2 regions of the Hafnia alvei genome follow, and region 2 is predicted to be linked to the other one. Evidence: riboswitches for the same ligand, from Rfam matches in the RefSeq annotation. Region 2 holds a riboswitch; the other holds the start of a gene.
The links. A riboswitch is a leader RNA that binds a small molecule or an ion and turns the genes downstream of it on or off. The one in region 2 is predicted to bind cobalamin.

Region 1 (15,918 bases), 930 kb from region 2:
GATGCATGATGACGCCATCTTCAACGCCTTCAATCTGCTCGAACTCTTCGTTGTGGCGGATAACAACGCCGTTATTCCAGAAGTGGTAAGAGAGCGCATCTGACATTTCTTGATCGAGAAATGCAAGCAGGCGATCGCGGGTATTCACTAAGTCCACTTTCACGCTTAATCCACGGAAGATCGACGCATATTCGCAGCCGATAACGCCAGCACCATAAATGATGATGTGCTGCGGTTCGTGGTTAAGTTGCAGAATGGAGTCGCTGTCGTAAATGCGTGGATGCTTGAAATCGACGCCAGACGGATGATACGGGCGTGAACCACAGGCGATAATGATGTTGTCGGCGGTTAAGGTATCGCGCGTGCCGTCTGGGTAGCTAACGCTGAGGGTATTGGCATCAATAAATTCGGCGTCACCGGAAAATAATTGACAATGGTTACGCTCGTAGAATCCTTGGCGCATGCGGGTTTGCTGATTAATAACGCTATCGGCATGACGCAAAATATCAGGGAATGTCGATTTAAGAATTCGGGAGTTGTCGCTATAGAGAGGATTTTGGTTAAATTCGATAATGCGGCTAACGGCGTGGCGAAGTGCTTTCGAGGGGATGGTACCCCAGTGGGTGCATCCGCCACCAACGCTAAAATGCCGTTCTATGACGGCAACCCGCGCGCCCTGTTTTACCAGACCCATGGCGGCGCCTTCACCACCGGGACCTGAGCCAATGACTATGGCATCAAAAGAATAGTGCTGTTGCATGTAGGGTAGGCCTTTCTTATACAAAAATACAACGTTACCTTAACATAATAACCGCGCATCCCCAATCATCCCTACGCTTTTCGTGGCAATTCACGCCTTGTTTTTGTCATCCTAGCTATACATGTCACAGGTCATAGAAGCGTGGTTGGGGTAAAGTTTGATATAGTGGCGTTAAACCACCGCGCCAGAATCAAAAATAGCCGAAGGTGGAATAAAGAAACTTACATTTAACCGGATATTAATATGGGCGTCAGAGCGCAACAAAAAGAACGAACTCGTCGTTCACTGATCGAGGCGGCTTTTAATCAGCTAAGCGCTGAGCGGAGCTTTGCGAGTTTGAGCCTGCGTGAAGTATCCCGTGAAGCTGGTATTGCCCCAACGTCTTTCTATCGCCATTTCCGTGACGTGGATGAGTTAGGGTTAACGATGGTGGATGAAAGTGGGTTGATGCTGCGCCAGTTAATGCGTCAGGCCCGTCAGCGTATTGCCAAAGGTGGCAGCGTTATCCGCACATCCGTAGCAACTTTTATGGAATTTATCGGCAATAATCCGAATGCTTTCCGTCTGCTTTTACGGGAACGTTCCGGTACTTCCGCTGCGTTCCGCGCGGCGGTGCAGCGTGAGGTTCAGCACTTTATTGCGGAACTTGCCGATTACCTTGAAATCGAAAATCACATGCCGCGCAGTTTTACTGAAGCACAGGCGGAGGCGATGGTGACTATCGTATTTAGCGCGGGTGCCGAAGCGTTAGATATTGATATGGAGCACCGCCGTTTGTTGGAAGAACGTCTTGTTTTACAGTTGCGGATGATTTCCAAGGGCGCTTATTATTGGTACCGTCGTGAGCAGGAGAAAGCACACATTGCGCATATGCATGAAAATGCAGAGCAGCATGCTCGGGAATAAATTTAAAGCATAGGGTTGGTCATGATTAAAAGTCGTTTAGATGTGGGAACGTTGATTCTGTCATTGGTTGCGGGGCTTTCTATCAGCGGATCTTTTGCCGCACTGTTTAGCTCAGCCGTATCATTTTCGGTATTTCCCCTGCTGGCACTGATTTTATCAGTGTATTGCCTGCATCAGCGCTACCTGAACTGCTCTATGCCTGAAGGTATGCCGATGCTTTCCTCTTCGTGTTTTCTGCTTGGTTTGCTGATGTATAGCGCCATTGTTCGCGTTGAGTACCCAGAAATTGGCTCTAACTTTATGCCAACCCTCCTGTGTATTGTGTTGGTTTTCTGGATTGCCTATCGTATTAAGGCGTTTAAGAAAAATGCCGAGCCTGATAGCGGAAAAGATTTTCACGATCCTGAGTGATGTTGAGCCACTGAGATACCATTCAAATAGAAAAGGCAGCCATTGGCTGCCTTTTTGCGTTTCAATCTGAATCGTTTTTAATCGCGTTTTTCCAACAACACGCCGCATTCCATATGATGGGTATAGGGAAACTGATCGAACAGCGCCAAGCGTGTGACCCGATGAGTTTCGTTCAGCGTTTCTAGGTTTGCGCTAAGCGTTTCAGGGTTGCATGAGATATAAAGTATCCGTGGATACGCCTGCACCATGCGCAAGGTGTCGTCATCCAAGCCGCTACGCGGTGGATCGACAAAAATGGTTTCGCACTGATAACCTTTGAGGTCGATACCTTCCAAACGTTTGAACTCACGTACGCCGTTCATCGCCTGAGTAAAATCTTCTGCCGCCATACGAATGATTTGTACATTCTCAATGTGGTTGGCTGCGATGTTGAACTGCGCTGCAGCAACGGAAGGTTTGGCAATTTCTGTTGCGAGCACGCGATTAAAGTTACGCGCGAGCGCCAAGGAGAAATTGCCGTTGCCACAGTACAGCTCAAGTAGATCGCCTTTGGAATCCTGTGTAACGTCAAGCGCCCACTCAAGCATCTTAATGTTTACGGCCGCGTTGGGCTGGGTAAAGCTGTTTTCTACCTGACGATAGATCATGTTGCGGCCAGCAACAGGCAGGCATTCATCAACATAGTCTTGATCGAAACAGATTTTGGTTTTGGTGGCGCGGCCAATAAGCTGCAGGTCAAAACCTTGCGCGCGCAGGCGATCGCGAAGCGCTTCAGCCTCTACTTTCCATTCATCATCCAGTTTGCGGTGATAAAGAAGAGAAACCACCACTTTATTGTTCATAGTTGACAGATAGTCAATTTGGAACAATTTAAAGCGCAGAACGTGGTTTGGCTTTAGCTCATCCATCATCACGTTCATCAAACGGTTAATCAGCTCGCTTGCAGCAGGGAACTGATCGACGCGGATGCGCTGTTTGGTTTGTTGATCAAACATGATGTGGTAGAGATCGCCTTCATCATGCCAAACGCGGAATTCAGCGCGCATGCGGTAGTGACTGGCCGGCGAGCGAAATGCCTCAATCTCCGGTGCCGCAAACGGGGTCATCATGTTGGCCAGTCGGGTAATTTTTTCCGTGAGTTGGGCATCATATTGATCGGTTGGCAGCGTGTTCGGCGTCATGGCATTTCTCGTTAGCATAATAATAGAGGGGCGATTGTAGGCGATGGAATGATGATGTCCAGCTCTGTGACTTATTCTACATCCGAATCATAGAAGTCTAGACTTCTGAATACGTTTTCACTTAGCATGGCGACCCGGTCTCCTGTGGAGAGTGAAAAGGGAATCCGGTGTGAATCCGGAGCTGACGCGCAGCGGTATGGGGAAGTCACGGCGATATTTTGACACTGTCATTACAGATGGGAAGTCATCGCCCGGTGTGTATTCAACAATGCATGTTGATACACAAATCCTAAGCCCGAAGACCTGCCGGTACACGTCGCTTTACGTGGTTTTCGCGAATTAACGCCACGGCTCGCGGCATCCTGCCAATTAAGTTTGGATGCTCTTATATGACTATAAAAAAAAATGCGCTGATGGCAGCTTTGTCTGTCACGGCTTTCTCTGGCTGGGCGCAAGATTCTAACGAAACACCTTCATCATCATCCGCAAATAATAATGACGATGTCATTGTCACCGCCTCCCGTTTTCCTCAGCCAGTTTCCACCGTGCTAGCGCCTAGTGATGTTGTTACTCGAGATGATATCGATCGTTGGCAGGCTAAAACGCTGAATGACGTAATGCGGCGTTTACCCGGCGTCGATATCGCCCAAAATGGCGGTATGGGACAGAGTGCATCGATGTATATCCGTGGGACCAGCGCAAGCCAAGTACTTGTGCTGGTGGATGGCATTCCTATTGCTCGTCCTGGAATTTCAAACACGGCTGATTTCAATCAAATCCCGATTTCGCTGGTTCAACGCGTTGAATATATTCGTGGCCCACGCTCTGCCGTGTATGGTTCGGGTGCGATGGGGGGGGTTATTAACGTCATCACGCAAACCGATAAGGAAGGCGCGCAGATAAATGCAGGTGTCGGTTCTAAAGGATTCCAGCAGTACGATGGGAGCGTGCGTCAAAAAGTCGGTGATAACACCAAAGTCACGTTGGCGGGCTCTTATGAAAGCACCAAAGGCTTTAACGTGCAGCCGGGTTCAACGTACGAACCCGATCATGATGACGATGGCTATCGCACCAAAACTTTCTGGGGCGGTATAGATCACCAGTTTAACAACGAGTTTTCTGGTTTTGCTCGTGGCTACGGTTACACCAACAATAGTGACTATGATCTTGGTAGCCCACCGTCGAGCCCCGCTTACAGCGCAAACGAAAGTGAAACCTACAATCACACTTATGATATGGGGCTGCGCTATTTGTCTGGGGCTTATTCATCTCAGTTAACGGGCAGCTACCAAAAAGTAAAAGCTTATAATTACAGCAGTGAATATGGGCGCTATCACGATGGCACTACGCTGGATGATATGGATCAGCGTAATATTCAATGGGGTAATACCTATAGCCTAGAGCATGGGCAGATTAGTGCGGGTGTGGATTGGCAGCAGCAGCGTCTGACTTCTTCAGATATCAGTAAATCTGACAGCTATAAACGTGATGATTCTGGGCTATACCTTACAGGTCAGCAAAAACTGGGAGATGTCACGTTGGAGGCATCTGGACGTGAAGATAAAGATGAACAGTTCGGCTGGCACGGTACTTGGCAAACGGCAGCGGGTTGGGAATTTACGCCGGGCTATCGTGCAACATTGTCTTATGGCACTGGATTCTTGGCGCCGTCATTGGGACAGCAATTTGGTTCAACGCGTTTCGGCATTGATTCCAATCCTAATTTAAAACCTGAAGAGTCGAAGCAGTGGGAAGCAGGTTTAGAAGGGCTGACTGGGCCACTTGATTGGCGTCTGTCTGTGTATCATTACAAAATTGAAAATCTGATTACCTATTATTCCGATCCTGTCACCTATGCGGGCAGCTACGACAACATCGACTCTGCCACGATTAAAGGCGTCGAGTGGACGGGCAGCGTTGATACCGGGATCTTCACGCATCAGGTTACCTTGCAGTATTTAGATCCGCGTAATGATAAAAATGATGAAGTATTAGCGCGTCGCGCCAAACGACAGGCTAAATATCAGCTCGACTGGACCATGTTTAATGTCGATATGGATGTTTCGTATCAATATTATGGTCGCCGTTACGATAACAATACGTCCCAATACAATAATACGCAGCAGGTATTACCAAGCTACAGCACCGTCGATATTTCAGCTTCTTATCCGGTTACGTCTCATCTAACAGTTCGTGGTAGAATCGCCAACCTGTTAGATAAAGATTATGAAACGGCTTATGGCTACCAAACCGCAGGTAGAGAATATTATCTCTCCGGTAGCTACACCTTCTAATGATGTAGCGACTTCTAAACCCACTGCGCTGGTTTTTGACTCCGGCGTGGGTGGGTTATCTGTATATCAAGAGATCCGTGATTTGCTTCCGGATCTCCACTATATATATGCATTCGACAATCAGGGATTCCCCTATGGGGAAAAAGACGAAGCGTTTATTATCGACCGCGTTGTCAAAATCGTTGCCGAAGTGCAAAAGCGTCATACTCTCTCTATTGTTATCATCGCCTGTAATACCGCAAGCACCATTACGCTCCCCGCATTACGCGAACGCTTCAATTGCCCTATCGTTGGTGTCGTGCCTGCGATAAAACCTGCGGCAAAGCTGACGCGCAACGGCGTTGTTGGTTTGTTAGCGACGAGAGCGACGGTGCAGCGTTCATATACTCACGATCTGGTTGCTCGATTTGCGAAAGACTGCAACATCAAAATGCTGGGCTCGGCTGAGCTGGTGGAATTGGCTGAGGCCAAGTTACATGGCGAAGAGATTGATCCTGCGGTGCTAAAGAAAATACTACGACCTTGGCTGTCAATGGCCGAACCGCCAGATACGGTGGTTCTGGGATGTACGCATTTTCCTTTACTGCGCGAAGAACTGGCGGCGGTATTACCCACAGGGACTCGTTTAGTTGATTCAGGTGCCGCAATAGCCCGTCGTGTCGCTTGGCTGATTGCTAATCAGGAAAACGCACTGAGCACGGAAAACGATTTGGCCTATGCAACAGAAACAAATAGCGATACCGATGCGCTTTTACCTGTATTGCATCGTTTAGGTTTCTCAGAACTACGAGAATTGAGTATTTAATCCTCATTTATGTGGTTTTCGGTGAAAACTTGCGCGGTTGAAAAGTTTTTTTAAATTAGGGGTTGTCAGCCGTTCAGAAGTCCCTATAATGCGCCACCACTGACCGGGAACAACGACGCAAACGTCGCTCGGTGAGGAAGAGAAAAGCATCGCAGTAATGCGAATTTCTGAAAAGAAAAAAGCTTGACTCTTCAGGAGGAAAGCGTAATATGCACCTCCCGAGTTGCTGGAACGAATGTTCGCAATTCGCTGCTCTTTAACAATTTATCAGACAATCTGTGTGGGCACTCACAAGACAATATCTAACGTCCTCGGACGATAAAATATTAAAGTCTTGAAGAGTGACCAAGCAGTAATTCATTTAGTTGAATTATTACGAAAGTTAATTTTCGAGCATCGCTTAACTTGTTTAAGCAAATCAAGCTTTTAATTGAAGAGTTTGATCATGGCTCAGATTGAACGCTGGCGGCAGGCCTAACACATGCAAGTCGAGCGGTAGCACAAGAGAGCTTGCTCTCTGGGTGACGAGCGGCGGACGGGTGAGTAATGTCTGGGAAACTGCCTGATGGAGGGGGATAACTACTGGAAACGGTAGCTAATACCGCATGATGTCTTCGGACCAAAGTGGGGGACCTTCGGGCCTCACGCCATCAGATGTGCCCAGATGGGATTAGCTAGTAGGTGGGGTAATGGCTCACCTAGGCGACGATCTCTAGCTGGTCTGAGAGGATGACCAGCCACACTGGAACTGAGACACGGTCCAGACTCCTACGGGAGGCAGCAGTGGGGAATATTGCACAATGGGCGCAAGCCTGATGCAGCCATGCCGCGTGTATGAAGAAGGCCTTCGGGTTGTAAAGTACTTTCAGCGAGGAGGAAGGCATTGTGGTTAATAACCACAGTGATTGACGTTACTCGCAGAAGAAGCACCGGCTAACTCCGTGCCAGCAGCCGCGGTAATACGGAGGGTGCAAGCGTTAATCGGAATTACTGGGCGTAAAGCGCACGCAGGCGGTTGATTAAGTCAGATGTGAAATCCCCGAGCTTAACTTGGGAACTGCATTTGAAACTGGTCAGCTAGAGTCTTGTAGAGGGGGGTAGAATTCCAGGTGTAGCGGTGAAATGCGTAGAGATCTGGAGGAATACCGGTGGCGAAGGCGGCCCCCTGGACAAAGACTGACGCTCAGGTGCGAAAGCGTGGGGAGCAAACAGGATTAGATACCCTGGTAGTCCACGCTGTAAACGATGTCGACTTGGAGGTTGTGCCCTTGAGGCGTGGCTTCCGGAGCTAACGCGTTAAGTCGACCGCCTGGGGAGTACGGCCGCAAGGTTAAAACTCAAATGAATTGACGGGGGCCCGCACAAGCGGTGGAGCATGTGGTTTAATTCGATGCAACGCGAAGAACCTTACCTACTCTTGACATCCAGAGAATTTAGCAGAGATGCTTTAGTGCCTTCGGGAACTCTGAGACAGGTGCTGCATGGCTGTCGTCAGCTCGTGTTGTGAAATGTTGGGTTAAGTCCCGCAACGAGCGCAACCCTTATCCTTTGTTGCCAGCGAGTAATGTCGGGAACTCAAAGGAGACTGCCGGTGATAAACCGGAGGAAGGTGGGGATGACGTCAAGTCATCATGGCCCTTACGAGTAGGGCTACACACGTGCTACAATGGCATATACAAAGAGAAGCGAACTCGCGAGAGCAAGCGGACCTCATAAAGTATGTCGTAGTCCGGATTGGAGTCTGCAACTCGACTCCATGAAGTCGGAATCGCTAGTAATCGTAGATCAGAATGCTACGGTGAATACGTTCCCGGGCCTTGTACACACCGCCCGTCACACCATGGGAGTGGGTTGCAAAAGAAGTAGGTAGCTTAACCTTCGGGAGGGCGCTTACCACTTTGTGATTCATGACTGGGGTGAAGTCGTAACAAGGTAACCGTAGGGGAACCTGCGGTTGGATCACCTCCTTACCTAAAGATAGCGTTAAGTGCAGTGTCCACACAGATTGTCTGATGAAGAATAACGAGCAGAATACCTTTATATAGGCTTGTAGCTCAGGTGGTTAGAGCGCACCCCTGATAAGGGTGAGGTCGGTGGTTCAAGTCCACTCAGGCCTACCAAATTCTTACTCATACTGCGTTGTCGTCACGCCTCGTTTGCAACAGCAAACTTTGCATGACTCCGCCTTGTCTGAGAAAGAATTAAACTCTTCTATGAGTGGTAATGTATAAAGGTAAACTGTTGACTGTATGGGGTTATAGCTCAGCTGGGAGAGCGCCTGCCTTGCACGCAGGAGGTCTGCGGTTCGATCCCGCATAGCTCCACCATTACTTTTGTTTACGATAAATAATAAGTATTCAGTCTCAAAAACATACTTCAGAGTGTATTGGAAACAGTATGCTGCGAAGTATTTTGCTCTTTAACAATCTGGAACAAGCTGAAATTTGAAAGCTTAAGCAACTGTGAGACACACTGACACAGTTTGTATTAAGCAGTCTCTCAATTTTTTGCAATCTTGAATGCTGTCTTGAACCGGTTCGTAACCGCGTTCACTAAAAAGACACCTTCGGGTTGTGAGGTTAAGTGACTAAGCGTACACGGTGGATGCCTAGGCAGTCAGAGGCGATGAAGGACGTGCTAATCTGCGATAAGCGTCGGTAAGCTGATATGAAGCGTTATAACCGACGATTTCCGAATGGGGAAACCCAGTGTGATTCGTCACACTATCGTTAAGTGAATACATAGCTTAACGAAGCGAACCAGGGGAACTGAAACATCTAAGTACCCTGAGGAAAAGAAATCAACCGAGATTCCCCTAGTAGCGGCGAGCGAACGGGGAACAGCCCAGAACCTTAATCAGCGTATGTGTCAGAGGAACGGTCTGGAAAGTCCGGCGATACAGGGTGATAGCCCCGTACTTGAAAATGCATATGTTGTGAGTTCGATGAGTAGGGCGGGACACGTGACATCCTGTCTGAATATGGGGGGACCATCCTCCAAGGCTAAATACTCCTGACTGACCGATAGTGAACCAGTACCGTGAGGGAAAGGCGAAAAGAACCCCGGCGAGGGGAGTGAAATAGAACCTGAAACCGTGTACGTACAAGCAGTGGGAGCCTCTTTTATGGGGTGACTGCGTACCTTTTGTATAATGGGTCAGCGACTTATATTTTGTAGCAAGGTTAACCGAATAGGGGAGCCGTAGGGAAACCGAGTCTTAACTGGGCGTCAAGTTGCAAGGTATAGACCCGAAACCCGGTGATCTAGCCATGGGCAGGTTGAAGGTTGGGTAACACTAACTGGAGGACCGAACCGACTAATGTTGAAAAATTAGCGGATGACTTGTGGCTGGGGGTGAAAGGCCAATCAAACCGGGAGATAGCTGGTTCTCCCCGAAAGCTATTTAGGTAGCGCCTCGTGAACTCATCTTCGGGGGTAGAGCACTGTTTCGACTAGGGGGTCATCCCGACTTACCAACTCGATGCAAACTACGAATACCGAAGAATGTTATCACGGGAGACACACGGCGGGTGCTAACGTCCGTCGTGAAGAGGGAAACAACCCAGACCGCCAGCTAAGGTCCCAAAGTCATAGTTAAGTGGGAAACGATGTGGGAAGGCATAGACAGCCAGGATGTTGGCTTAGAAGCAGCCATCATTTAAAGAAAGCGTAATAGCTCACTGGTCGAGTCGGCCTGCGCGGAAGATGTAACGGGGCTAAACTATGCACCGAAGCTGCGGCAGCGACACTTAGGTGTTGTTGGGTAGGGGAGCGTTCTGTAAGCCGTTGAAGGTGGCCTGTGAGGGTTGCTGGAGGTATCAGAAGTGCGAATGCTGACATAAGTAACGATAAAGCGGGTGAAAAACCCGCTCGCCGGAAGACCAAGGGTTCCTGTCCAACGTTAATCGGGGCAGGGTGAGTCGACCCCTAAGGCGAGGCCGAAAGGCGTAGTCGATGGGAAACAGGTTAATATTCCTGTACTCGGTGTTACTGCGAAGGGGGGACGGAGAAGGCTAGGCTATCCGGGCGACGGTTGTCCCGGTTTAAGCGTGTAGGGGGAAAGCATTGGTAAATCCGTGCTTTTATCAACCCTGAGGCGTGATGACGAGTCACTACGGTGATGAAGTAGTTGATGCCAAGCTTCCAGGAAAAGCCTCTAAGCTCTAGGTAACATTGAATCGTACCCCAAACCGACACAGGTGGTCAGGTAGAGAATACCAAGGCGCTTGAGAGAACTCGGGTGAAGGAACTAGGCAAAATGGTGCCGTAACTTCGGGAGAAGGCACGCTGGCGCGTAGGTGAAGTCCCTTGCGGATGGAGCTGAAGCCAGTCGAAGATACCAGCTGGCTGCAACTGTTTAATAAAAACACAGCACTGTGCAAACACGAAAGTGGACGTATACGGTGTGACGCCTGCCCGGTGCTGGAAGGTTAATTGATGGGGTCAGCCGCAAGGCGAAGCTCTTGATCGAAGCCCCAGTAAACGGCGGCCGTAACTATAACGGTCCTAAGGTAGCGAAATTCCTTGTCGGGTAAGTTCCGACCTGCACGAATGGCGTAATGATGGCCAGGCTGTCTCCACCCGAGACTCAGTGAAATTGAACTCGCTGTGAAGATGCAGTGTACCCGCGGCAAGACGGAAAGACCCCGTGAACCTTTACTATAGCTTGACACTGAACATTGAGCCTTGATGTGTAGGATAGGTGGGAGGCTTTGAAGCGTGGACGCCAGTCTGCGTGGAGCCAACCTTGAAATACCACCCTTTAATGTTTGATGTTCTAACTCCGGTCCCTAATCGGGATTGAGGACAGTGTCTGGTGGGTAGTTTGACTGGGGCGGTCTCCTCCTAAAGAGTAACGGAGGAGCACGAAGGTTAGCTAATCACGGTCGGACATCGTGAGGTTAGTGCAATGGCATAAGCTAGCTTGACTGCGAGAGTGACGGCTCGAGCAGGTACGAAAGTAGGTCATAGTGATCCGGTGGTTCTGAATGGAAGGGCCATCGCTCAACGGATAAAAGGTACTCCGGGGATAACAGGCTGATACCGCCCAAGAGTTCATATCGACGGCGGTGTTTGGCACCTCGATGTCGGCTCATCACATCCTGGGGCTGAAGTAGGTCCCAAGGGTATGGCTGTTCGCCATTTAAAGTGGTACGCGAGCTGGGTTTAGAACGTCGTGAGACAGTTCGGTCCCTATCTGCCGTGGGCGTTGGAAGATTGAGAGGGGCTGCTCCTAGTACGAGAGGACCGGAGTGGACGCATCACTGGTGTTCGGGTTGTCATGCCAATGGCATTGCCCGGTAGCTAAATGCGGAAAAGATAAGCGCTGAAAGCATCTAAGCGCGAAACTTGCCTCGAGATGAGTCTTCCCTGAGACCTTGAGTCTCCTAAAGGAACGTTTAAGACTAAGACGTTGATAGGCTGGGTGTGTAAGCGTAGCGATACGTTGAGCTAACCAGTACTAATGATCCGTGAGGCTTAACCTTACAACACCGAAGGTGTTTTAAGACGCAGAGACGCGAAAACACAAAGAGTAGGCTTGTGAACAGATTGGTTTGTATGGCTAGCTGTAGAAATACAGAGAGCGGTACAAATAACAGAATATGCCTGGCGGCGATAGCGCGGTGGTCCCACCTGACCCCATGCCGAACTCAGAAGTGAAACGCCGTAGCGCCGATGGTAGTGTGGGGTCTCCCCATGCGAGAGTAGGGAACTGCTCAGGCTTTAAATTAGTTCCTTTTCCCTGACACGGAAAATAACAGGAACAAACTGACATCAGACGAATGCTGATGTGAGAGAAAGAATCGGTGGAGCGGTAGTTCAGTTGGTTAGAATACCTGCCTGTCACGCAGGGGGTCGCGGGTTCGAGCCCCGTCCGTTCCGCCACTTATTTATGTTATGCCTGCTTGATGAATGTAGGGATAATAGTAAGCGTTCTTTAGGGGCGTAGCTCAGTTGGTAGAGCACCGGTCTCCAAAACCGGGTGTCGCGAGTTCGAGTCTCTCCGCCCCTGCCATACAAATAGCCTTCCGCTTGCGGAGGGCTTTTTTGCGTTTTAGCGCAGAAAAAAGCCTTAAAATTAATACTTTCCCTTCAGCAATATTCCAAAATGCCTACATAAATGTTCTAAGTTGTTGGGGCAATTTCATACTATCGCCCCCAACACTGGCGCATCTACAATGCCCAAAAAATTACTTTGGCTGCTCTAGATGATAATTTATCAACGACTGCGTTAAATACTTAATCTCTTCTTTCCTGTCACTGTTGTGGAGCCACACGGCGTATATTGGTCGCGTTAGGGCTTCCTGCGAACTATCCACTTGGAAGTGATGTGGATGCCAATGAGCTGGGAAAAATGCTCTTCCTCCTGCTTGGTTCATGACCTGTTCGGCAAGCGCTATCGAGCTAGTAGTTAAAATCGGGGGATTATTGTTGCTAGTGAGCTGTTCATCAAAACGAGCAAAATCTGCCCCCCATTCTAAGCGAATATAGGGAAGATCGTCGGTTGCTGTATCTCCTGCGGTTGTAAGAAGTTGCAGTGTAAACTCGCCAACTTTTTCTGTTGATAGCTCCTCCATCTTTGGGATTTCTGTTGTTATCAGTAGGTCTAGATGGCGCTCATGCAGCTGTCGAACATGAGTATGTCTTTGCCCAATACGGGCTTCAAGCAAGAGTTCGGGCTTATGTTTATAGACGCCTGATAGCCAGGAAATAAGTAGCGATTCCCACATCATTGCTGGAGCGCCAATCGATAATTCTTTGTGCTGCCGGCTCTTGAGAACTTCTTTTTTAGCCAATAGCCATGTTTCCATTAGTTTTTCTGCGTAGGGTACGAGTCGTTCTCCTGCCTCGGTTAGCTGAATATTGTTGCGGTGGCGAGTGAAAAGATCCGCTCCAACTTGTGTTTCAAGCTGACGGATACGAAAGCTAACTGCTGATTGTGTTAGATAAAGGGTTTCAGCGGCTTTACCAAAGTGTCTTGTTCTGCTCACTTCTAAGAAGGTTTTTAATAATTCGCTATCCACTGTCTCTCCAATAAAAATATTAATCATGATGATTTAAATGTTTTGTTTTACACGTTGTCAAGCCTAACTAATACTCCGCGCCATAAGTGGTACAGCAATAAGAAAATTTAGGAGTGTGTCAGATGGCGGAAAGCTTCAGCACCAATCATCGTTTTTTTGACAATAAACATTATCCTCGTGGTTTTTCACGCCACGGCGATTTCACAATTAAAGAAGCTCAGGTACTTGAGCGTTTCGGTTACGCGTTTAACGAGCTCGATTTAGGAACTCGTGAGCCACAGACCGAAGAAGAACAGCTCTTTGTCGCTGTATGCCGCGGTGAACGTCAGCCTGCGACAGAAGCTGAGAAGATCTGGTCGAAATATATTGCACGCATTCGTCGTCCTAAGCGTTTCCACACCTTATCTGGCGGTAAACCGCAGATGGATACGGTGGAAGAATATACTGATAGTGATGACTAAAAACTCGGGGCCTTTGGGCCCCGTTTTTTATTGCAATGCCTGATGGAGATGTTGGATTAAACGGTCCATGGAGCGGTAGCTGAGTGCTTCAGCAATATGAGCTCGGTTGATGCTGTCACTTTGTGCAAGATCGGCAATCGAGCGAGCAACTTTTAGTATTCGATGCCAAGCTCTTACCGACAATCCCATCTTCTCGAGTGCTTGTTCCAGAAATGCCGCATCTTCTTGAGACAGTGAGCATACTCTGTCCATCTCCTTCCCTGCCAAATGTGCGTTGAGCTTTCCTGAGCGTTGATACTGTCTTTCTCGCGCTAAACATACTCTTTGGCGAATAACCTCGCTGCTTTCTCCAATGCGTTTTTGGATGCTAAGAACGCCTGCGGGTAACAGAGGCACCTCAATAGATAGGTCAAAACGATCTAAAAAGGGGCCTGATAAGCGAGAGAGATATTTGAGTATCTGCTGTGGCGGTGTACGAGCATGAATACCTTTGTAATGTCCTGTCGGACTTGGATTCATTGCAGCAACTAATTGTACTTTTGCAGGAAAAATGACTTTCGCGAGTGCTCTAGAAATGCAGGCTTCACCAGACTCAAGTGGCTCGCGCAGAGCATCCAGTACACGCCGCTCAAACTCAGGCAGTTCATCTAAAAATAATACGCCGTTATGCGCGAGAGAAATTTCTCCGGGTCTTGGTAAAGATCCGCCTCCAATGAGTGCTGCCATTGAAGCGCTGTGATGTGGGGTCCTAAATGGCCGCTGATAGCAAGATTGCCCCGTGGTTGATTGATGTACCAAACTGGCAACCGCCGCGCTCTCTAAAGCTTCTTCGGTGGTTAACGGTGGCAATATGCTATTAAGACGGCTGGCTAACATGGTTTTTCCGGTTCCGGGTGGTCCCAATAACAGTAAGTTATGCCCGCCAGTGGCAGCGATTTCTAATGCTCTGCGCGCCTGTTCTTGGCCAATAATATCCCGCATATCCTTCGTATTTGGGGATAAGGATGATAGTTGGGACACCTTCGGTGGTGGAAGTTTTGAGTCGCCGCTGAGGAAATCACAAACCTGAAGAAGATGATTGGCAATGAGGTGGGGCTGTTGTTCTCCAAGTAGGCCAAGCTCTTCCTCATTTTCCTCTGGCGCGATTAATTTGCGTTGATGATGCTGAGCAGCCATGGCTGCTGGTATCGCGCCCTGAATGCGCCGTAGCGCGCCTGAAAGACCTAGTTCACCTAGCAACTCTAATCCTTCCACAGAAGTCGCGCTAAGTTGCTCAGAAGCAATCAAAATGGCGATAGCGATGGGAAGATCGTAACGTCCCCCCTCTTTGGGAAGATCTGCGGGAGCCAAATTCACCGTGATACGTTTTGCTGGGAAAGTAAAACCGCAATTTATGATGGCGCTTCTCACGCGGTCTTTAGCTTCTTTCACCGTCGCTTCAGGTAGACCTACCAACGTAAAGCCGGGAAGACCGGTGCTAATGTGCGCCTCAACGCTCACTGCGGGTGCCTGCACGCCGATTGCTGCACGAGTATTAATTATCGCCACTGACATAGTCACCTCCATGTTGGAGGCATCATGTGACGAATAGGAAATGGTGTCAGAACGAGATACTGGCTTTGTGTCATTGATTCCAGCATTTCGCTGTCTTGAACAGGATAGTTGACTTAAAACTGCGAGCTGGATTTAGTGTTGGCAACAAAAATTAACATTTAACATACAATATTTAACAAAGATAGCATGCTAATTATTTTGGCCCTGTCGCCAAGAGGGTTATATTTAACATTAGTAATACAAAATGACATCTTACATAACAAATAACAGGTTATGTCGCTGTCTCTAATAAAAATGCTAATAAAAACGCCTCATACTCTACGGTAGGGAATTCATTATGTTTGGTTGGTCAAGCCAGCAGCGTAACGTTGCTATTGCGAGCTTCCTTAGTTGGACGCTCGATGCCTTCGATTTTTTCATCCTCGTATTTTTACTCAGTGATATTGCCAAGGCTTTTAACGTTGGCATGGAAGAAGTGACGCTGGCGATCCTGCTGACGCTGGCCGTTCGCCCTATTGGTG
Region 2 (15,918 bases):
CATCTGCTTATGCCGCTCCATCACGCGCGACAGCAACATGCCGACCAACATCGACAACGAACGGTAGCCACTGCGCAAAGAGACATAACCAAAACGCAGTGATTGAGCGCGATGAATAGCGGCGGCTTCCTCAATAAAAATGAAGATAAAGCGGTAGGTCAGCAGCACCTGTTCAACCAATACCAACGGAAGACGGCTGCGCTTGAGCAGCCGCACCCACTGACTGAAAGGCGTAGTTAGAACGAAGAGGTAGGTCGCCGATAACGCCGCCAAACTGCGGCACAGCGTATTCATCCCCGTGGTTAATCCATTCTGTTCAACGCCTAAGGCCAGATGGCCGATGTGAACGCTATACAGCAGCGTATCCGCCTGCCATGAGAACGACAGCACCACGCCCAACAGTCCGGTGAACAAAAAAGCCAACGGCACCGCCAGCCAGCGGAGATAGCGCCGTACGCCTACGCGTAATAGATAGCAAGTGAGACCAGCGCAAAGCAGCAGCACGCTCAGTTGGATCCACGGAGAGCCCAACAATGCGGTCAACAGCAAAACCAAATACAGCGCAAACTTGTACTCTGGTTTTTTCTGGCTCCAGCGGCTGCTATAAGAGAGCTTATCAATCTCCAGCATGAACGACGCGACGCCCTCGGTAATAGCCCAAGATATAGAAGATCACCGCGGCACCGAAGGAGCCTTGCAGCGTGAACAACAGGCTTTCTATTTCACCGCTTGCGGGTTCATACAACGGTTCAAACCACGGTTTATAGCTAGGCGCCATTTGGGCAATCACGCCTTCGGCCTGATCGTCTGAACCGCCATACTCGCCGCCGTGATTAATGAAGAACGGCAATACGGCCAAAGCAATCACTAGAAAAATCAAAATCAGCGTTTTTTTCATTTTAAATGCTCCTTACGCCAATCAGTTGGCGCTTGCATAATTGGTCATAAATCAGCACGGTTAACAGCCCTTCAGCAATCGCGATAGGCACCTGCGTCAGGCAGAAAATGGCCATAAACTTGGTCACCGATGCCATAACGCCCAGTTGAGGATCGGGGAAAGCCAATCCCAACTGCACCGACGTCACGAAATAGGTCACCAAATCGGCTAACGCCGCGCACAGGAAAACCGCAATATCGCGTCGCATGCCTGCTCGAGTCGCTAATTTCCATACCACGTAACCCGCCATTGGCCCGATAACCGCCATCGACATCCCATTAGCGCCCAGCGTCGTCAAACCGCCATGCGCCAAGAACAACGCTTGGAACAGCAAGACGATAGCGCCTAACACCGAAACCACCCACGGACCAAACAAAATCACGGCTAAACCCACGCCGGTTGGATGCGAACAGCTGCCTGTCACCGAAGGAATTTTTAGCGCCGACAGCACAAAGATGAAGGCCGCACATAGCGCCAGCAGAACTTTTTTATCGCTGTCATCGCGTACGATGGCTTTAAGGCGGGTTGCCCCAATCACTAAACAAGGCAAGAACATCAGCCACCACGCCAAGGCCCAGAAAGGCGGTAAAAAGCCTTCCATGATGTGCATAGCAAATGCTTCTTGCGGCGCGAGCGTCAGCAGAACCGCCAGCGCCATGCCGTAGAGCGGGAGTTGTTGGAGGTTTTTCATTTTTTATCCTTAGTTAAAGACCCCACCCCAACCCTCCCCTTCGCAGGGGAGGGAGCTGTACAGAGTTAATAGCAACCTCGGAGTGCTCCTCCCCCTGCGAAAGGGGAGGCTGGGAGGGGGTTAATCACCCATAGGGGCATTCAGCTAGCCCGATTCACCAAAATCGTCGAAAAGTACGGCAGTTTGGTGTCTTGGTGGATCTCATCGAGATGACGGAAACATTGCTCATTTGGCAGTGAGGCTTCGGCCATTAAAATTGCATGGTCGAGCAATCCCAAACGACGCAGCATTTCGCGTATTTGAATAACTCGGCCATACACTTTCATCATCACCACGCATTCATGGTTAAGCAGCGCCTGCTCAAGTTCTTCTTCTGGTGCGGTACAGGCCACCACCGCCATGGATTGCTGCTCCATCGCCAAAGGGAACTGGGCGCGGGCGGCAATGCAGGCAAACGAGGTCACGCCGGGAATGATTTCGATATCCACGTGTCCGCGCAGGCGTTCCAGCAAAAATACCCACGTGCTGAACAGCATGGCGTCACCCAGCGTAATAAAACCGACCTGAAGCCCGTGCTCTGCGTCGGTTTGCATCTCCTGCGCAACACAGTCCCATGCGGCGCTTTTTTCCCCTTGATCGGCGCTCATCGGGAAATGACGCTCTTTGATGTCGAGCGTTGACGATAAAAATTCACGCACGATAGACAACGCAAGACTATCGCCCCCCTTACGACCCGCAGGGGCATACAGCACGTCCAGCTCACCGAGCTGCCGCGCTGCGCGAACGGTAATCAAGTCGCTGCTGCCGGGACCGGTGGCAATCGCCCACACTTTTCCCTTTTTCACGTGGCTCATCAGGCTGCCTCCTCTGCTGGGTGTAAAACATCGTGCAGGTGCTCAACAAACATGTGTTGGATAAGTGGATTTTCGCCCAGCCCTTGCAGCCACGGCGTGGCTTCAATCCCGGCCAGAGCGAGCTGGGTTTTCCACGAATCCTCATCGTCAGAGGCCATATCGTTGATGGCGTGATCGCCCGCCACCAGCATCAGCGGCATCAAATGCACACGGCGTACGTTTTGCTGCTGCAAACGCGTCACCACATGATGAATTTCGGGATAACTCTCAACGGCCCCCACCATCGCGGGGATCTGGTGGCTCATCAGCATGTGATCGAGGCAGGCGTAAGCCGCAAAGGCATGATGCGTTGCGCCATGGCCCATAAACACCACCCGCTCATCTTCGGCTAAAGCGGGCATCTGTGACTTCATGGCGGCGATCAACTGTTCAAAATCATCATGGCTGCTCAGTAACGGCACGCCGATACGCAACCGTTTAAACATCCCTGCGTGAGCGCGTACCTGAGTCACGACTTTTTCGTATTCATCGCCGTTGATGATGTGCAATGACTGAATGACAACGTCCTGATAGCCCTGTTCCGCCAAACGCTGCAGCGCCTGATTTGGGTTATCGATTTGCATTCCATCTCGCTTCGCCAACTTGCGAATAATCATCTCGGATGTGAAGGCGCGAAACGCATCGCGATCGGGACAGGATTCCGCTAAACGACGTTCGCAGGCCTCAATGGTTTTCGCTCGCGTCTCGTGATAGCTGGTACCAAAACTGATAATTAAAATGGCTTTTTTCATAGGTATTGGCTCTTTTTATTCTGTAACCAGTTGGCTAAATACGGCTCAAGTTCAGCCAGAGAACTCACTCGAATCTGTCCTTCAGCCATAGGCTCGGGAGGGCGACAAATCACAATGCAGGGAATATTCAGCGCCAAACAAGGAACGACTTTTTGCTGATATCCCCCTTCTGCGCCAGACTCTTTGGTGATCACCACGTCAGCCTGGCAATGCTGATACGTTGCCTGATTCATTTCGGCGCTAAATGGCCCCTTCAGCGCCAGTACGTTATCTACGCCCAGCCCTAAATCCTGACACTGCAATAGGACATCCGGCGTCGGCAATACGCGGGCGAAAAGGTTTTTTCCCGCCAGCAAACGCACAAACTCAGCCAGTTGTTTGCTACCCGTGGTCAATAGAACCCGCTCGCCCAAACGATGTGCAACCACGCAGGCCTCTTCCACGCTCGCTACTTTGTGCAGCAAAGGATGTTCTAAAGCATCAATTTCGCTAGGGCGTAAATAACGCAACAGCGCAATGTTCTGAGTGGCACAGGCGTGTGCGATATTGGCGCTTAACACGCCCGCGTAAGGATGTGAGGCATCAATAACCTGCGTAATCCGGCGCGCTTGCAACCATTCGCTCATCTGCGCGGCATCCATGCGCCCAACGATAATTTCACCGTTGATATCCCCTGCCAGTTCGCGTCCCGCCTCGGTTGCGACCGAGAGGCTGTAATTCAGCCCCATCTCATCAAGGCGCTGACAAATATGACGCGCATCTGACGTACCGCCAAAAACGTGCAGCATGGGGTTGCCTGCCGTTTTAGACGCATTGGCATCGTGCGCATTGCTATCGGAAATAGGGTTATAAAACATAGCCGCGCGGCGTAATCATCAAGCCGTCCTGACAGTAAGTGGTTTTATTGCCGACAATCACCAGACTGGTCATATCGACATTTTCAAAATCCATCTCACCGAAGGTGGTTAGCCACTTCTCCTGCTTTTTGCGACCCGCAGCTTTGACCACGCCCACCGGCGTGCTGGCGGCGGTGTAAGGGCGCATCAGTTCAAAAGCGCGAGCAAGATGGTCAGCGCGGCCACGACTGCGCGGATTGTAGAAACAGATAACGAAATCAGCCTGCGCAGCGGCAATCACGCGTTGTTCAATCACCGGCCACGGGGTCAGCAGATCGCTCAGGCTGATATGACAGAAATCGTGCATCAGCGGCGCACCCAGCAACGATGCCGCAGCGGTACTGGCGGTAACGCCAGCAATCAGCTTGACCTCAACGTCTAGCTTCTGCTTCGTCACCAGCTCTAGGATCAACCCCGCCATGCCATAAATGCCCGCATCGCCGCTGCTGATCAACGCGACTTTTTTGCCTTGTACGGCAAGATTCAACGCTTCCTGACAGCGCTCAATCTCTTTACACATGCCCGTTTTGATCACCTCTTTATCGGTGGTCAGGGCTTTTACCAAGTGGGTGTATGTTTTGTAGCCCACGATAATATCTGCGTCACGAATAGCCTCGATGGCTTCCAGCGTCATCATGGACTGACTGCCCGGGCCAATGCCGATTACATATAACATCAGAGAGTTTCCTGAAGGGTTAGAGCCAAAGTAAGGGTGACGCCCTGCTCGCGCAGCGTCTCCCCAATGATTTTCCCGCCGCCGTACTCTTCGAGTAGCAGACAAGCAGCAGGCTGAGACACACAGCCCACGCCCACGATTTGACGCACGAAATCCGAACACGGGAAGCGATGTTCATGCACGCGTAGCGCTTCAGGCGTAAACACGTGAAAAGGAACGCGATAGCAATGTGCCAGCTGCTGTAACGCCGCTTCATCCTGTTTCAGCGTAATGCTACCAATGGCGCGCAGCGCGAGTGGATCGATATGCAGCTCGGCAAATTTCTGCAATAGCAGCGGATGCAACGTGGCAAACGGCGTATCTCTACGGCAACCCACGCCCAATACCACGCGCTTAGGCACCAGTTGGTAAACCGGGATCGCGCTTGGTGGCAGATCCGAGTGATAGCTAACGCATACCAGCGCAGAAAGATCGGGCAATGAATGAAGATCGGCAACGGGAATAAATCCGCGTCGATCGTGCTCGGTGAGCTGCACGTTAGCGCGCGGATCAAGCCATAGCCCAACGCGATCGCCGCTCACTAGCATTTGGTTCACGCTTTTCACCGCACGCCGAAAATCCGCGATCTCCGCATCGAGCTTCTGCGCCAATAGATCCAGCGCAGCAACGCCGTTTACGTCGGTCGAGGTCGTGATCACTGGATCGGCGTTAATCAACTCGGCGATCTGCTGAGTGAGCCGATTCGCGCCACCCATATGTCCTGAAAGTAAACTGATCGCATGCTCGCCGCGTTCATCAAGCACCACTACCGCAGGATCGGTTAATTTGTCCTGTAACAGCGGCGCGATCACCCGCACCACGATCCCCGTTGCGCCGATCACCACCAGCGCATCAAAGCGTTTAAACGCCTGCGCCATCGTTTCGGCAAAGGATCCGCTAAACGGTGTGAAACCCACCTGTAGCAAATTTTCACTGGTAAAGCATGCGCTGGCGGTAGATAGCTGCGGCAGCAAAGGACGCAGGCGCTGTGCCAAGCGAACGCCGCCCGGCGTCAGGCAAAATAGCGCCAGCGATCCCACCTTTATCGGCTCAGGCCTGGCGGTATTCATGGCTGAAACCCGCGTCATACAGCTTGGAATAGTGGTATTCATCACCAAGGAAAGCGCCCACTAAAATCAGCGCCGTTTTTCGAATACCGGCGTTGCGTACTAAAGGTGCGATGGTGTCCAAGGTGCCGCGCACCGTTTGGTGATCTGGCCAAGTCGCTTTATAGACTACCGCCACCGGCGTGGTGGCTGGATAGCCGCCGCTCAGCAGGCGCTTCACAACGTCGTCAATATCTTGTACCGAAAGGAAAATCGCCATCGACGTTTGGTGCGCGGCAAAGGATTCTAATGACTCACGCTCAGGCGTTGGGGTGCGCCCAGACATGCGGGTGATCACCAAACTTTGGGAAACCTCGGGCACCGTATATTCCACGCCCAGCTGTGAAGCGGCCCCCAAGAACGAACTCACACCCGGCACCGAACTAAAACCAATGCCCAACTTGCCCAGCTCTTCTCCTTGCTCACGGATAGATCCGTACAACGACAGATCGCCGGTTTGTAGCCGCACGACCAGTTTTCCTGCACGAATACCTTGCTCCATCAGGTCGATAATCTGCTGGAGGTTGAGCCCTGCGCTATCGTGGCATTCTGCCCCTGGTTTGCAGTAATTCAGCAGATCGTGATTAATCAGCGATCCGGCAAAAATCACTACCTCCGCCTGCGATAGAATTCGATGGCCTTTTAGCGTAATAAGCTCGGGATCGCCCGGCCCTGCACCGATGAAATAGACCTGTGCGCGATCGATAGACTCAGCCATGCGTTTGCTCCTTACGGCAGGAAATCAGATAGGTAGGGTTATTGGGTTTGAAATAGTGACCGCTGCCCAGCGCGGTGAGGCGAGAGATCTGAATCAGGCTGCTTTCTAGTTCAACCACCGCACGGTTTTGCAGTTGACTGAACGCCTGCTGATAGTTTTCCAGCAGAATAAAATTCATCGCCAAGCTGCCGCCGTCGTTGAGTAATGCCAGCGCCCAATCAATGATGTCGGGGAGATTGCCACCGCTGCCGCCGATAAACACCGCATCGGCGCGTACGTCTAACGCCAGCGGCGCATCTGCCGCCACAATATCAATATTCGAGCAGCCAAAATGACGGCAGTTTTCTTCAATCAATGCCAGAGCCGCAGGGTTGCGCTCAATGGCGGTAATAGAGAGATCGGGATATCTGAGGGCGGCTTCCAAAGAGACGCTTCCCGTTCCTGCGCCAACGTCGATCAAGCGCTTGGCAGTACGCAGATTGAGTCGCTCCAATGCCGCAAGACGCACTTCTTCTTTGGTCATCGGCACTTTATGGCCGCGTAGAAACAGATCATCTTTCATTGAGGATCGCCACCACGTTCATTGCGTACGCCTGCTGTACCTGCTCTGGGCGCAAAATATGGATGCATTCATCGGGATAGGAGAGATTCTCGCCAATCACCATCGTCCGCTTTGCCCCACGACGTAGGATTTGCTGGGCAATTTGATACGGCCCCATGTGGTGGTCGGTCACCATCGCCACTTTTTCGTGCTGCAGAATAAAATCAAAATCAGGCTGTTTGCCGTGACAGCTGGTGATGTAGATATCGTTCATATCCACGGCGATGCGCGAAAACAGGTACTGTATGGAGCTAATACCCGACACGATATTGAGCTTTTCCGGCGCAAGATCCTGTATCAAACGTTTTCCAATGCCGTACAGCATCGGCTCACCCGATGCCAGAACCACGATATTGCGGTCAGCGTTGTCCTGTAGCCACAACGCCATCTGAGTCAGATCGCTGCCGATGGCCAGTTTTTCACCATGAAATTCGTGGTAAGCACTTAAATGGCGTGACCAGCCAACCAGAACGTCAGCTTGTGAAATTAATCTTTTTGCCAGCGGCGTGATGTAATCCTGATGCCCCGGCCCCATGCCAACCACGTGAATCATGAAGACTCCTTTTCGCAGAGAATTTCTTGGGAAATTTCGGTACGTAAATCGGCAACAATGTCGTTAACTGGGCGATTACTGCCGAGCACAATATTGTCGAATGAAAACAGCACCGCGTCGCATTGCAGCGGCTGTACCGCAAAGCGCAACATTTGGTTGATGCGCCCACAGATTGCCTGAGCGATATCGTTATAGACGGCCTGCCAGCCTTGTTGCTCTATTAGCTCCATCGCCGCTTCCGTGGTGCTACATTCAAACACCGCTTGCAGTAATTCACGTGGAGCGCCCATCAGTGCAAGTCGTGTAACCAGCGTTTCCATGCGGCCATCGGCAATATGGCTATGGGTATGAAAAATGCCGGCAGCGACCTTAATCAGCTTGCCTAAGTGGCCCACCAGCACCACACGTTGGAAACCGAGGCGCTGAGCTTCTTGCAGCATATAGCCAACAAAATTACTCATGGTGACCACACGGTCGCCGTTTAACTGCATCTGTTCTTGTACAAAGCGCTCGCCGTGATTGCCTGGCACGAGGATCACGCTGGTCATCCCCTGAGCGCGCTTCATCTCGAGCTCTAAGGCCAGCGAACGTTTCCAGCTCTCTTCAGACATGGGCGTCACAATACCGGTGGTGCCGATAATCGAGATCCCACCTAAAATGCCCAGCCGTCCGTTGTAGGTTTTTTGCGCCCGCTCTTCGCCTTCTGGAGCAAAAATAACAATCTCGGCACCGCGTTCCGGCCCGATAACTTCACGCACCGCTTCTTCAATAGTGTGCAACGGCGTGCGATTGATGGCTGAACTTCCCACCGGCAAACCAATGCCTTTGCGCGTTACGGTGCCGACACCGTCACCACCAACGATGCAGATACTGCCGCCGTCGTTAAGCGTCACCTGAGCAAAAATCAGCATTCCATGCGTGGCGTCCACGTCGTCACCGCCGTCTTTACGGATGGCAGCGCTGGCCTGTTGACCACAAATCAAAGGCTGTTCAACGTTCAACCGCAGCGTAACGCCCGAAGGTGTCACGATAGAAATCTGATTAATCACCTGCTGGCGCAGCACCATCAGCGCAGCAACTTTCGCCGCTGCGGTGGCACAAGAGCCGGTGGTGTAACCCTTGCGATAGCTTTTGCCGTTATGCCAGAGCGTATCCAGCCCAGTGTCGCTCATTGCGCATCTCGCATGTGGTACAAAATGGCGTTAACGATGGCTGCGGCAATATTGCTGCCGCCCTTACGCCCTAAGGCTGCAATACCCGGTAAATCGCTTTCTGCCAGCGCCTGTTTGGATTCCGCTGCGCCAACAAAACCGACCGGTACCCCGATGACCGCGGCGGGTGTCATTACGCCTTGTTGATGCAGTTCTAATAAGCGAAATAACGCAGTCGGTGCATTGCCGAACACAAACAGCTTTTCCCCTTGATCCTGCGCGGCAAGATCCACTGCCGCCATTGAGCGGGTAATCCCCTGTTCCTTGGCAATGGCGACCGCACGCGGATCCGAGATGTAGCACAGCCATTGGCACCCTAACTGCTCGAGCTGGGTTTTATTGATGCCGGAAAGCGCCATGGTGGTGTCGGTATAAATTGTGCAGCCGCGACGCAGAGCCTGAGTAATACGGGATAAAACATCGGGCGAAAAATGCAGGATATCCAGCCATTCGAAATCAGCGCTGGTGTGAATTGCGCGTTTAATAATTTTTTCTTGCAGCTCATCGACAAAACGGTAATCAGGGCGCTCGTCGGCGATGATCTGAGAAATGATTTCAAAGCTGTGCTGCTCAATATTCTGGGGATTCTTGTTGTAGTTCATTGTTCATCCTGTTTGGTTGATCCAGCGTGACTTTCGTACCTCTATCTTTAAGGGCAATCCCATCTTTAAGTGCAATACCCCCCTCCCTGCCAAGGGGAGGGTTGGGGTGGGGTCAAGTTGGTCAGGTCAAAACACCACTGCCCATCTGGCGAGTGCAAAAAGTACCAATGCCAGCACGGAAGCCGTCATCATGAGGCGAATACTGAGGCGAATATCTTGAATGCCAATCTCGCGCTCTTGGTCGCCGATCCACGGTTTCTCTACCCATTCGCCGAAGTATTTATTCGGCCCACCGAGGCGAATACCGAGCGCGCCAGCCACGGTGGCCTCAGACCACGCGCAGTTGGGGCTTTTATGCAGATAGCGATCGCGCCAGCCGATTTTGAGTGCCTGTTTGCTGTTAAGACTCAGCAGGCGAGCGGCAACGCTGAGCAGCAGCCAGCTCAAACGAGCAGGGATCAGATTGGCAAGATCGTCCATTCGCGCAGAAACACAGCCGATAGCGCGGTATTTTTCCGTCCGATAGCCGACCATGGAATCAAGGGTATTCACCGCTTTGTAGGCCACCATCAGCGGTACACCGCCGATGAAAAGGAAGAAAAGCGGCGCAATCACGCCGTCCACGCTGTTTTCCGCCACCGTTTCAACTACCGCTCGGGTAATCTGCGGGCGATCGAGCTCAGACGTGTCGCGCCCAACAATGTATGAAAGCTGGCGTCGGCACTCTTCAAGCGATCCATTTTGTAGTGCGACGTATACCCCCATCGCCGCATCACTCAGGCAACGTCCCGCTAGCAGCGTATAAATAATCCACACCTGCGCTAGCCAGTTGAGCCACGGGTTTAGCTGCGACAAAAACTCAAGCAGCGCGTAGGTCGCCCCCCAGCACACACCAACCACAATCAGCCATAAAAATGCACCGCCGACATACAACGCACCTTCGGTACGGCAAAGCGTGCGGATACCTTTCTGAACCCAATTGATAAAATTACCGATCCAGCGCACCGGATGGGGCCACGTTGGTGGATCGCCCAAGCGCAGATCTAGGAGATAGGCCACCAAACAAGCAGAAAAACTGATCACAGCGCCTGCCCCCTTTTTAACCAGTGGCTCAGCATTTCTGGGTGCTGGTAAAAATGAAGGTGGAGATAGCTGGCGAGGGTATTCCCCATTTGATATCCCCCTTGCCAACGCTGCTGCGTCACGCCGTCGCGTTGTTTTTCAAACTGAAAAATAGGTGGGAAATCAGTATGGAAATCAGAATAGTGGAACTCATGGCCGCGGAGGATTTCCCCTTGTGCCGCCAGTAAACTGTCCTGCATCGCGGTGGCTTGGCAGTAACCAAAGCGCTTTAAACGTCCTTCCATGCGGCTTTCTCCAGGGAAAATACCGGTCATCGCGTGCGTGTTTCCAGACTGATCTTTTAACGTCGAACCCAAATACATCAGCCCGCCGCACTCGGCGTAAATTGCTACGCCGCGCTGATGCGCATCACGCAGCGACTGACGCATGCTGCTGTTTTTCGCCAGCGTTTCTCCATATAACTCGGGATAACCACCGCCGATATAGACCATCTGGCACGCAGGCAGCGCCGCATCGCGCAATGGGCTAAAGCGCACGATGTTGATACCAAGCTGTTCAAGCAGCTGTAAATTATCGGGATAGTAAAAGTGAAAAGCTTCGTCGTCGGCGAGCGCAAGAGTTAGGCCTCGGCCAGAATCAGGCGCAGGTAACGCAGGTGCACAGGCATGCGGCGCGGGTTGTACATCGCTCAACGCCAGTAAACGGTCGAGGTCGATATGCTGTTCGAGGCTATCCGCCAAGGTATCCCATATCGCATCCATGCCCTGTTGTTCATGAGCGGTAATCAAACCGAGATGGCGTTCAGGCAAACTTACGCTGGGTAGAGTTGGCATTCGCCCTAGCACAGGAATTTTGGTGTAGGTTTCAATCGCGTTTTTCAGCAGTTGGTAATGGGTTTCGCTATTGACGCGATTCACAATGACGCCCGCGATACGCACCGCCGGATCAAAATGACAAAATCCCATCACGGTAGCTGCCGCCGAGGTTGAAACGGCTTTACCATCAATCACTAAAATAACCGGGCAGCCAATCTGCTTGGCCATGCCGGCGCTGCTGCAATAGTTGGGGTCGGTGCCATAGCCGTCGTATAGCCCCATCACCCCTTCAATCACGGCCACATCGGCGGCTTGAGCATGTTGGTTATAGAGCCAATTTAGGGTGGGCAGAGGCAGCATGAAGGCATCGAGATTGCGCGACGCAACGCCAGAAACGGCGCTGTGCCAGCCGGTATCAATATAGTCAGGGCCTACTTTGTAGGGTTGCACCCGCAAACCGCGCCGCGTTAAAGCTCGGAGCAGTCCAAGTGTTAGCGTTGTTTTACCGCATCCGCTACCGGTTCCACCAATAAGAAATGCCTTCATTCACCCGCCTGCCAAACAAAAAAGCCCGTCCTTGCGGGCGGGCTTTGCGTTGTCATAGCAGCTCGATGCACGGCGGCAAAAGCGCAGCATGCAGGGAAAGAATGACAACTCACTTCCCACCGAAGGAGCTGAAATAGATGTTGATATCCCAATGTTGGGATTTTACAGGCTGGTCTTCTGGCTTAGCGTCATCCTTACCCACACCTTCCCGATATTCATCAGTGGCGTCTTGTGGGCTCGTCGGCATCACAGCAGCGGGGGCTGCGGAGGAATTGTATTCTCACAATACGCACCTCCTTCCTGACGTCCTTACAGCACGTCAAAAACCTGTATTTATACTTTTCTATATATGATCTGGGTACATAAGTTAAAGCATTCATCACAGATATACCCATTGTGAGATCAACAAAAGCCTAGAATGGAGTGTGAATGAGTTAACATATCTCAACTTTTTAGGGACCAGCGAGGATACCTATGGCCATCAGCAGTCAGCACGGCGGTAACGTGCTAGAAACCGCGCTTACTCTGGGCGTTTCTCCGCATGACATCATCGATTTCAGCGCCAACATTAATCCGCTTGGCATGCCTGAGTCACTTAAGCACGCCATCATCGAACAAATGTCGGTGGCTGAAAAATATCCTGACGTGGAATATCGAAAACTGCACGCGGCGCTGGCTCAGCACCATGCCTGCGCGGAATCATGGGTGATGGCAGGCAATGGTGAAACCGAGCTGATCTTTGCGTTAATTAACCAGCTGAAACCCGCCAAAGCGCTGCTATTAACGCCCGGTTTTGCTGAGTATCGCCGTGCGCTAACGCGGATCAACTGCGACATTGTTGATTATGCTTTGCATGAAGAAGACGGATTTCAGCCTGACGTGCGTATTCTCGACGCGCTGACACCCGATCTCGATTGCCTATTTTTATGCACGCCCAATAACCCCACCGGATTACTACCGGATAAAAATCTGCTTTTAGCCATCGCAGACCGCTGCCGTGCGCTGAATATTGCGTTGATCCTTGATGAAGCCTTTCTCGATTTCGTTCCTGCAGAAACCGGCTTTATTCCTTTATTAGCACAATATCCTCAGCTGTATGTGCTGCGTTCATTAACCAAGTTTTTCGCTATTCCGGGGCTACGTTTGGGCTATTTGGTTAGCGCAAATGCGGCGTTAGTGACGCAAATGAAACAGCAACGGGAGCCTTGGACAATCAATGCGTTTGCCGCGCTGGCGGGCGAAATTATCTTGCAGGATACCCATTATATTGAAGCCACTCATCGCTGGCTGGCACAGGAGCAACCTCGCGTATTTTCTGCGTTAGAAGCATTGCCACGGCTGAAAGTATGGCGTCCCGTCGCTAACTACATCTTTATACGCTGTATCGACAGTCAGCTTGCACTGCAGCAGGCGCTATTGAAACACCATATTTTGATCCGACACTGCGCCAACTATCCGGGGCTAAACGCCAATTATTATCGCGTGGCAATTAAAAGCCCGCAGGACAACGACCGCCTTATTAGCGCTCTAACCCAGATTCTGCATCATGGCTGAAGCTCGCTGCCCCGCGTCGTGCGGTGAGTTAATTCAAGGCTGGATCCAAGGCGGCGAAAAGCTCGTATCCTGCCCGGTCAATTGGTTTAGCACGGTGGCGGTAAGCGAGGGAACACCGCTGCCCACCGAGCGCGCGCGAATGCGCTTGGTATTGCGCACGGTATTACAGCATTTGTCGTTGCCCTCTTCGCTTGAAGCCGAGCTACGCATTGAGTTTGAATCCTCTATTCCCGTGGCAAAAGGGATGGCCAGCAGCACGGCAGACATCGCCGCCTGTGCAATAGCGACCGCTCGTCACTTTGGTATGCAGCTAACTGAAAAAGAATTAGCGTCGCTGTGCGTTGGCATTGAACCGACCGACAGCACGATTTTTCAAGCGCCGACGCTGTTCGATCACCAACAGGCACTGACGCAAACCCCGCTGCACAATCGATGTCCTGAGTGGGATATGTTGCTGTTGGAAAGCCCTGATTGCTTGCGTACCGAAGACTACCATCGCCGCCCGCGCCAAACGCTGTTGCAAGAATATGCGCCGCAGTTGAAACAGGCGCATCAGTTGCTCACTGAAGGTATAAGGGAAAATAACCGCCATAAAATTGGCGCAGCCACCACGTTAAGCGCCCAAGCCAGCCAGGCTTTGCTGCCCAAACCGGCGTTTAATGACATTGTAGAAATTGTTGAGCAGCACGATTTATTCGGTTTGAACGTCGCACACAGCGGCAGCGTGGTGGGTTTATTGCTCGATACGCACCTTCATGACCCAGAGAAAATAATTCACGCGATGCGCGTAAACAATATTCTTGTTTTTTATCCACACGTTAGGCTGCTGCGTACCACCTTAGGGGGCGTACGCTGATCGGCATGGCTGCCAAAAGCGTACACATTCACGTACATGATAAGACGTAATTGTCATACATATAAAACTCTAATTTTGTGAGGATGATCTATACTGACTCGGTACTAAACAGTTACTAGACGGCAATTTGTGAATCTATCAAGACCTTTAGGAGATGATAAAGATGAGCACACCAAAACTGGAAAAAAGCAAAGTCGGTGACGCAAAAAAACGTCAGTTCACTCCTCTAGCCACCCCAAGTGATTTGGGCGCTGAGGCCACCAAAGACATTAGCGGTGCAATGAACGCCATCCTTGCTGATATCTATGCGCTTTATTTAAAAACTAAAAACTTCCACTGGCATATGAGCGGACCACACTTCCGTGACTATCATTTGCTGTTGGACGAACAAGGCGCAGAGCTATTCGCAATGACCGATGATATTGCTGAACGTGTACGTAAAGTCGGTGGTATGACCCTGCACTCTATCGGCCAGATCTCTAAAATGCAGCGCATTAAAGATAACAACGCCGATTACGTTGAGCCGCTTGATATGCTGGCCGAGCTGTGTGAAGACAACAAGCTGCTGGCCGCAGAACTGCGCGCAGCGCATGTGGTGTGTAGCGAACATAATGATGTTTCAACCACCAGCCTGATTGAAAACTGGGTAGATCAAACCGAACGCCGCGTGTGGTTCCTGTTTGAAGCTTGCCGCCAATCACAAACTTCTGGTCACTAGTTTTTCCCGTTGATAAACACGAAAGCAGGCCTTTAGGTCTGCTTTTTTATTTTCAGCGCCTCTAATTCCGCTATAGTTACTACTCATCCCCCGCTCATTGCCATCGTCTGTAGACCCGAGACTTCTTATGCACGGCGTTCCAAACCAATTTATCGATGATCGAGATCGCGCCCAGTTTAAGCACTTCGCCCACATGCCCGGCGTTGAGGTGTATCGAGCGCATATTGAACATCATGAATTTGAGCCGCATACGCATGAAGCCTATGGCATTGGCGCGATTGAGTATGGTGCCGAGCGTTTTCGCTATCGTGGCGCAAACCACGTTGCACCCGCGGACTCTTTGGTATTGATGAACCCAGACGAGCTGCACACAGGCCAATCGGGTACTGAAGGTGGCTGGCGCTATCGCATGATTTATCTCACGCCCGAAATTTTGGCCGAGGTGAGCGGTGAATCTGACTGGTGGTTTAACGACGCGGTGAATCATCATCCTCAGTTTGCCCGAGCAACCACTTCGCTAATAAACGCCCTGTGGCAAAACGATGAGCCCCTCGCACAATCCAGCTTGCTGAGTGAACTGCTGACATTAACGCGCCATTGGGCAAGAGCGCCGCAGACGCTTAAGCTTGATGCACCTCAGCGTTTTACACTGGTAAAAGAGTATCTCCGCG

Region 1: another riboswitch for cobalamin. It lies ahead of btuB (TonB-dependent vitamin B12 receptor BtuB); the one in region 2 lies ahead of AB3Y96_RS04960 (cobyrinate a,c-diamide synthase).

The regions. Positions count from the first base shown of each region.
Region 1 is NZ_OZ061315.1:125,056-140,973, forward strand. Features, by position in the region: gene sthA (Si-specific NAD(P)(+) transhydrogenase) at 1-760, opposite strand, end outside; gene fabR (HTH-type transcriptional repressor FabR) at 1,004-1,666, shown strand; gene AB3Y96_RS00605 (YijD family membrane protein) at 1,688-2,077, shown strand; gene trmA (tRNA (uridine(54)-C5)-methyltransferase TrmA) at 2,155-3,258, opposite strand; cobalamin riboswitch at 3,377-3,584, shown strand; gene btuB (TonB-dependent vitamin B12 receptor BtuB) at 3,648-5,552, shown strand; gene murI (glutamate racemase) at 5,497-6,357, shown strand; rRNA gene AB3Y96_RS00625 (16S ribosomal RNA) at 6,785-8,327, shown strand; tRNA gene AB3Y96_RS00630 (tRNA-Ile) at 8,401-8,477, shown strand; tRNA gene AB3Y96_RS00635 (tRNA-Ala) at 8,609-8,684, shown strand; rRNA gene AB3Y96_RS00640 (23S ribosomal RNA) at 8,935-11,843, shown strand; rRNA gene rrf (5S ribosomal RNA) at 11,964-12,080, shown strand; tRNA gene AB3Y96_RS00650 (tRNA-Asp) at 12,167-12,243, shown strand; tRNA gene AB3Y96_RS00655 (tRNA-Trp) at 12,298-12,373, shown strand; gene hdfR (HTH-type transcriptional regulator HdfR) at 12,549-13,382, opposite strand; gene AB3Y96_RS00665 (DUF413 domain-containing protein) at 13,505-13,843, shown strand; gene AB3Y96_RS00670 (YifB family Mg chelatase-like AAA ATPase) at 13,871-15,397, opposite strand; gene AB3Y96_RS00675 (MFS transporter) at 15,735-15,918, shown strand, end outside.
Region 2 is NZ_OZ061315.1:1,050,350-1,066,267, reverse strand. Features, by position in the region: gene AB3Y96_RS05030 (energy-coupling factor ABC transporter transmembrane protein) at 1-630, opposite strand, end outside; gene AB3Y96_RS05025 (energy-coupling factor ABC transporter substrate-binding protein) at 617-898, opposite strand; gene AB3Y96_RS05020 (energy-coupling factor ABC transporter permease) at 900-1,628, opposite strand; gene AB3Y96_RS05015 (cobalt-factor II C(20)-methyltransferase) at 1,769-2,482, opposite strand; gene AB3Y96_RS05010 (sirohydrochlorin cobaltochelatase) at 2,482-3,273, opposite strand; gene AB3Y96_RS05005 (cobalt-precorrin-6A reductase) at 3,270-4,061, opposite strand; gene AB3Y96_RS05000 (precorrin-3B C(17)-methyltransferase) at 4,120-4,845, opposite strand; gene AB3Y96_RS04995 (cobalt-precorrin 5A hydrolase) at 4,845-5,954, opposite strand; gene AB3Y96_RS04990 (cobalt-precorrin-4 methyltransferase) at 5,935-6,708, opposite strand; gene AB3Y96_RS04985 (decarboxylating cobalt-precorrin-6B (C(15))-methyltransferase) at 6,701-7,270, opposite strand; gene AB3Y96_RS04980 (cobalt-precorrin-7 (C(5))-methyltransferase) at 7,260-7,862, opposite strand; gene cbiD (cobalt-precorrin-5B (C(1))-methyltransferase CbiD) at 7,859-9,034, opposite strand; gene AB3Y96_RS04970 (cobalt-precorrin-8 methylmutase) at 9,031-9,675, opposite strand; gene cbiB (adenosylcobinamide-phosphate synthase CbiB) at 9,802-10,755, opposite strand; gene AB3Y96_RS04960 (cobyrinate a,c-diamide synthase) at 10,755-12,119, opposite strand; cobalamin riboswitch at 12,269-12,465, opposite strand; gene cobD (threonine-phosphate decarboxylase CobD) at 12,594-13,673, shown strand; gene AB3Y96_RS04950 (GHMP kinase) at 13,666-14,529, shown strand; gene AB3Y96_RS04945 (Dps family protein) at 14,693-15,247, shown strand; gene AB3Y96_RS04940 (AraC family transcriptional regulator) at 15,375-15,918, shown strand, end outside.